One region of the Klebsiella sp. M041 genome, then DNA from elsewhere that is predicted to be linked to it. Evidence: predicted binding sites of a transcription regulator. Region 1 holds the regulator's gene; each other region holds the start of a gene.
What was found. Region 1 encodes PurR, which represses purine synthesis genes. Its sites were predicted from a motif close to CANGCAAACGTTTGCNTG; they were not measured.
Positions count from the first base shown of each region.

Region 2: the regulator PurR is predicted to act here: its motif matches at 1,307-1,324, upstream of pyrD (quinone-dependent dihydroorotate dehydrogenase).
Region 3: the regulator PurR is predicted to act here: its motif matches at 1,147-1,164, upstream of AC6CWS_RS06705 (amino acid aminotransferase).

Region 1 covers NZ_JCAXWU010000006.1:167,186-169,454, reverse strand. The annotation lists gene punR (DNA-binding transcriptional activator PunR) at 1-419, shown strand, start outside; gene purR (HTH-type transcriptional repressor PurR) at 438-1,463, opposite strand; gene cydH (cytochrome bd-I oxidase subunit CydH) at 1,756-1,848, shown strand; gene AC6CWS_RS09815 (MFS transporter) at 2,016-2,269, shown strand, end outside.
Region 2 covers NZ_JCAXWU010000004.1:209,662-211,930, reverse strand. The annotation lists gene AC6CWS_RS06640 (sulfonate ABC transporter substrate-binding protein) at 1-602, opposite strand, end outside; gene ssuE (NADPH-dependent FMN reductase) at 595-1,170, opposite strand; gene pyrD (quinone-dependent dihydroorotate dehydrogenase) at 1,419-2,269, shown strand, end outside.
Region 3 covers NZ_JCAXWU010000004.1:227,416-229,684, reverse strand. The annotation lists gene AC6CWS_RS06705 (amino acid aminotransferase) at 1-1,083, opposite strand, end outside; gene AC6CWS_RS06700 (porin) at 1,271-2,269, opposite strand, start outside.

The DNA of each region.
Region 1 (2,269 bases):
TGCTGAGCTGGGACTGCGTGGTGGCGAGCGATCACCCGCTGGCGAAGATGGCGGGGCCGCTGAGCGACGATGTCCTGCGCAACTGGCCGTCGCTGGTGCGGGAAGATACCTCGCGTTCGTTGCCCAAACGGACAACGTGGCTGCTGGATAACCAGAAGAGGGTGGTGGTCCCCGACTGGGAATCGTCGGCAACCTGTCTGTCGGCAGGACTCTGCGTCGGCATGGTGCCAAGCCATTTCGCCCGGCCATGGGTGGATCGCGGCGAGTGGACCGCGCTGGCGCTGGAAAATCCGTTTCCGGATGCGGCCTGCTGTCTGACCTGGCAGCAGAATGATGCTTCGCCGGCGTTAAACTGGATGCTGGACTACCTGGGGGACAGCGACACGCTGAATCGGGAGTGGCTGCGGGCGCCGGAGTGATCCGCGCCCGCCAGTGCTTTAGCGACGATAGTCGACAAACGGGCCATCCGCCACCGAGCGGCGTTCGACCAGCCGAGGGTGCACTTCAATAGACTGCGACTCTTCGCGCTTGTTGACGATACGATCCAACAGCATATTGAACGCGGCTTCGCCCAGCGAATCTTTCGGCTGATGAATGGTGGTTAACGCCGGGCTGAAATAGCGGGCGTTGCGCACATTATCATAACCGATCAGCGAAATGTCCTGCGGCACGCGCAGCCCCATTTCATCCGCGGCGCAGATAGCGCCCATCGCCATAATGTCGCCGCCGCAGAAGACCGCCGTTGGACGGTGTTGTTGGCTCAGGATCTGCTGCATGGCGCGGTAGCCGGACTCCGGCTCGAAGTCGCCCTGTACAATCCAGTTTTCCGGCACGCTGATATGCGCCTCTTTCATCGCCTGCATGAAGCCGGCCAGTCGCCCCGCGCCGGTGTTGCGCTCCAGCGGGCCCGGGATCACGCCGATTTCGCGGTGACCGCGTTCAATCAGGTAACGTCCGGCGATATACCCGCCCTGGAAGGCGTTATCGATTACCGCATCGGTAAAGTCAGCTTTTGCTTCGCCCCAGTCCATCACCACCATCGGAATATGGCGATACTCTTCCAGCATGCTCAGGACGGAGTCCGGGTATTCGGAACACATCACCAGCAGACCGTCGACGCGTTTTTGCGCCATCATCGACAGATAGGCCCGCTGTTTTTCCGGGTCGTTCCAGGCGTTGCCGAGAATCAGGGTATAGCCCTTCTGGAAGCAGCTCTTTTCAACGGACTCAATGATTTCAGCGAAATAGGCGGCTTCGCTACTGGTCGCCAGCAGGCCAATCGATTTTGTATGATTGACTTTCAGGCTGCGGGCCACGGCGCTCGGCGAGTAGTGCAGCTCTTTAATCGCCGCCCATACCGCATTGCGCGTCTCTTCGGCAACGAAACGGGTTTTGTTAATTACATGTGATACAGTTGTAGTGGAAACGTTTGCGCGCTTCGCTACATCTTTAATAGTTGCCATTACATCTCACTCCATGCCTTGACCTGATCGCCTGATCATCGATACGTAAACGTTTGCCTACACACACCCTGAATACAATTTTCAACATTGCATCACGTCGGGAAAACGACACAGAACGACAGGAAGGGGTCAATGGCCGATACGCTTTTAAATTAGCGTGGGATTTTGTCCGATCTTGGGGCAAAGTGGAAGAGCAAAAATGTGCATCGCCCTAAATCCCGGAAGATTTTTGCGATTTTTTGTGCAAAAATGAGCAAGCTCACTTTTGGTGTGGGGATAACAAGAGGGAAAAATGATGGATACCAATTTAAAGTTTTCGCTGATCACCACGATTATTGCCCTCGGCGTGATCGTCGCATTCAGCCTGACCGCCATACTGCACTAATGTTCCGATGAGGGAGGAGCGCGGCCTCCTCCCCGTATCCCGCCATTATTATCAATTCTGCAAAAATCTTTTGTCATTTCGTTCACTTTTGTTTTTTTGTGATTGATGTCATGCTTTTGGCTTCTGATGTTACGCCGTCCTCCCTGACGGTCTGATGGAGTCATTGAATGAAAATCAACTTTCCTTTACTCGCGCTGGCGATCGGCGCCTTTGGCATCGGGACCACCGAGTTCTCCCCGATGGGATTGCTGCCGGTGATTGCCAAGGGCGTGGACGTCTCGATACCGGTAGCGGGAATGCTGATCAGTGCGTATGCCATCGGCGTCATGGTCGGCGCGCCGCTGATGACCCTGCTGCTGTCCCATCGCGCCCGACGCAATGCGCTGATTTTTCTGATGGGGATCTTCACCGTCGGCAACCT
Region 2 (2,269 bases), on a different contig from region 1:
GTCAGCACCCGGGCGCCGCCCTGCAGCAGCGCGGCGGAGTAATACGGATCCCAGATCGCCCAGGCGTCGACATTGCCCTGCTGGAAGGCGGCGCGCGCATCGGCGGGGGCGAGATAGACCGGCTGAATGTCGCTAAACTTCAAACCTGCGAGCTGCAGGGCGCGCAGCAGCAGATTGTGGGAGCTGGAGCCTTTCTGAAAAGCGACCTTTTTCCCTTTTAGCTCAGCAACGTTATGAATCGGGCTGCCCTGCGCCACCAGAATCACTTCCGCTTTGGGCTTTGGCGGTTCCGAACCGATATACACCAGATCGGCGCCGGCCGCCTGCGCAAAGATAGGCGGAATGTCGCCAGTGCTGCCAATATCGATGCTGCCGACGTTCAGCGCCTCCAGCATCTGCGGACCGGCCGGGAATTCAATCCACGAAATATGGGTTTGCGGGTAGCGCTGCTCCAGCAGCTGATGGCTTTTCGCCAGCACCATGCTGACGCTGCCTTTCTGATAGCCGATGCGCAGGGCGTCAGGCGCCGCCGGGGCGGCATGGCCCAGGGCGGAGAACAGCAGCAGCCCGCCGAGGGTCAGAGCGCGGAGAGGATTAAGCATGTTCCACCCCACGCAGAGACGTTAACGACGGGGCGCGGCTGCTGGGGCGATGCAGCGCCTGCCAGAAGGTCTCCAGGGCTTCATCGAGGCGCCGCTGCAGGTTCGGGGTAAACTGCGGCTTGTGCTGGTAATCGGTCACCTGGCTGTCGTCGGCGAAGACGCCATGGAGGATCTCCTGAGCCTTGAGGGCATTCAGCACCGGCTTCAGGGCGTAGTCCACCGCCAGCATGTGGGCGATGGTGCCGCCGGTGGCCAGCGGCAGCACGATTTTGCCCTCCAGCGCCCGCTCAGGAAGCAGGTCGAGCAGCGTTTTCAGGGCGCCGGAAAACGAGGCTTTGTACACCGGCGTGGCGATGATCAGTCCGTCAGCTCCGGCCAGCTGCTCATTGAGCGTCTGCAGCGCCGGGTTGTCGAAGCGAGCGTACAGGAGGTCTTCCGGGGCAAAGTTCTGCAGATGCCAGTGGCAGACTTCGATATCGGCGGCGGTGAGCGTCTCTCTGGCGTATTCCAGCAGGGCGCTGGAACGGGAAGGGTAACGCGGGCTGCCCGCAAGCGTAATGACGCGCATCTCTCTCTCCTTATAACTAAATGTTTGCATTTATCTATAATTGATAACATTTGTAGTGAGTGTGACAGAGGGCCATTCTTTCCCTAAATGATTTATCCACCGTTAGATAGCCGAAAAGCGCATAACGGCGCGCGGGGAGGTAATCGTTTGCGCTGATGGGGGATTTTTTGTCGCAGGTCAATTCCCTTTCCGCAACAGATCGCACATAATACGCCCCCGGTTTGCACACCGGGAATCCAGGAGAGTTCATGTACTACCCCTTCGTTCGTAAAGCCCTTTTTCAGCTCGATCCTGAGCGCGCTCATGAAGTTACCTTTCAACAATTACGCCGTGTCACCGGGACGCCGCTGGAAATACTGGTTCGCCAGAAAGTGCCGGCCAGGCCTGTCACCTGCATGGGGCTGACCTTTAAAAACCCGCTGGGTCTGGCGGCCGGGCTGGATAAAAACGGGGAATGCATTGACGCACTGGGCGCGATGGGTTTTGGATCCATTGAGATCGGCACCGTGACGCCGCGTCCCCAGCCGGGCAACGATAAGCCAAGGATCTTCCGTCTGGTGGATGCCGAGGGGTTGATCAACCGCATGGGCTTTAATAACCATGGCGTCGATAACCTGGTTGAGAACGTGAAAAAGGCGCATTTTGACGGCGTGCTGGGCATCAATATCGGCAAAAATAAAGACACGCCGGTTGAGCACGGGAAAGATGATTATCTGATTTGTATGGAAAAAGTCTATCCCTACGCCGGCTATATCGCCATTAATATCTCCTCGCCGAATACCCCGGGGCTGCGCACGCTGCAATACGGCGAAGCGCTCGATGATTTACTCTCCGGTATTAAAAATAAGCAGCTTGAGCTGCAGCAGAAGCATCAAAAATATGTTCCGGTCGCCGTGAAGATCGCGCCGGATCTTTTGCCTGAGGAATTGATCCAGGTTGCCGATAGCCTCGTGCGTCATAATATTGATGGCGTGATTGCCACCAATACCACCCTCGATCGTTCTCTGGTTCAGGGAATGAAACATTGCGATGAGACCGGCGGACTTAGCGGTCGTCCATTACAATTAAAAAGTACCGAAATTATCCGTATGCTCTCCGC
Region 3 (2,269 bases), on a different contig from region 1:
CAGACGCAGCACTTGCTCTTTAGTCAGGCCGCTGAACGAGAACATACCGTTCTGCTTGCTGATAAAGCTGAAGTCGCGGCTCGCGCCTTTCTCCTGCAGGGTGTTGACGAACAGCAGGCGCATACGCTGGATGCGCTGGCGCATATCGGTCAGCTCCTGCTCCCAGATTGCCCGCAGTGCATCGTTGCTCAGGATGGTCGCGACCACGGACGCGCCGTGCGCTGGCGGGTTGGAGTAGTTAGCGCGGATCACCGACTTCATCTGGCTGAACGCGCGGTCTACGGTCTCCTGATCGGCGGCGACCAGGGTGCAGGCGCCGACGCGCTCGTTGTACAGGCCAAAGTTTTTCGAGTAGGAGCTGGCGACCAGCAGCTCTTTATGCAGAGCAGCAAAGGCGCGCAACCCTTCAGCATCTTCTTCCAGACCGCGGGCGAAGCCCTGGTAGGCGAAATCGAACAGCGGCAGCCAGCCTTTCTCGACCGACAGCTGCGCCAGCGTCTGCCACTGGTCGAGCGTCGGATCGATACCGGTCGGGTTGTGGCAGCAGCCGTGGAACAGTACCACGTCGCCCGCCTGGGCTTCGTTCAGGCTAGCCAGCAGACCATCAAAGTCCAGCGCGTGGTTAGCCGCATCGTAGTAGGCATATTCACGTACTTCCAGCCCGGCGGAGGTAAACACACTCTTATGGTTTGGCCAGCTTGGATTGCTTACCCACACGCGTTTCACGTCGGTATTTTTGGCGAGGAAGTCTGCGGCGACGCGCAGCGCACCGGTACCGCCCGGGGTCTGCGCGGTGCGGGCGCGTTTATCGGCGATAATCGCATTGCCTTTACCGAACAGCAGCTCCTGGGTGCAGCGACCAAATTCAGGAATACCATCGATGCCCAGATAGTTTTTAGTCGTTTCATTTTCCAGCAGGTACTGCTCTGCTTTTTTGACGCTGGTCAGAACGGGTGTTTTACCGGTTTCATCCTTGTAAACACCAATTCCGAGGTTAATCTTTTCAGGGCGGTCATCGGCACGAAACAGATCGGCCAGACCTAAAATCGGGTCGGCTGGGGCGGCGGTAATGTTCTCAAACATGACGAGGTTCCATTGTGATTACTGAAGGGAAATCCGCTATCAGGTTAACGGGAGAACAACGAATTGCCAACCGTTTGCGATAAAAAGCGCGAAGGTTTTCGAAAGATACGATCTTTGCCTCAGTAATAGAGAAAAGCAGGACCGAAGTCCTGCTCTGAAGGCATATCACGAAGGGGTGTACTGCAGATTAGAACTGGTAAACGATACCCACGGCCGCCTGGTCGTCGGTCGCTACGCCAGCTGCTTTGGTGTAATCGTTGTCGCTCAGCTGGTTGAATTTATACGCAGCGTAGACGTTCATGTTCTTGTTGAAGTAGTACCAGGTTCCCACTTCAATGTATTTAACCAGATCCGCATCGCCGCCTTCGAAATCAGTACCTGGACGTGCCTGCAGATTTTTACCTTTGGTCTGCACGTAGCCGATGGACGGACGCAGGCCGAAGTCGAACTGATACTGTACAACCGCTTCAAAGTTTTGAGTTTTACCTGCAAAATACTTTTTAGCGGTGGCAGGTGCATCAGACGGGTTGCTCTCAGGAGTCATATTGTAGGTCTGGGAGTACATGACGGCTGCATAGACGTTGTTGGCGTCATACTTAGCAGAGGTCGCCCAGGCTTCGGCTTTGTCGCCATTACCGTCAGCTTTCTGCGCGCTGCTGCGGTTGGAATTAGCGTAACCTGCGGAGAGCGCGATACCGTTGTCGAACGCGTAGGTCGCCGCGGTGCTGAAGCCGTCGCCATTCTGCTTACTGATAGAACGGTCGTGGTCGTTTTTACCCTGGTACTGCAGCGCGAAGCTCAGGCCGTCAACCAGACCGAAGAAGTCAGAGTTACGGTAGGTTGCCACGCCGTTGGTACGGCCGGTCATGTAGTTGTCGGTGTAGTTCCAACCGTCGCCACCCCATTCAACCAGCATATCGGTTGCTGCTTCGACGTCGTAGATCGCGCCGTAGTTACGGCCGTAGTCGAATGAACCATACTCGCCCGCTTTCAGACCTGCGAACGCCAGACGGGTTTTCGTCGGCTGGGAACCTTCAACATTGGAGGCGTCCATGTTGTATTCCCACTGACCGTAGCCGGTCAGCTGATCGTTGATCTGGGTTTCGCCTTTCAGGCCGATACGGGCGTAGGTGGTATCGTCGCTGCTGGTGTCGCCATTGGTGGTCCAGACGTGCTCGCCGACCAT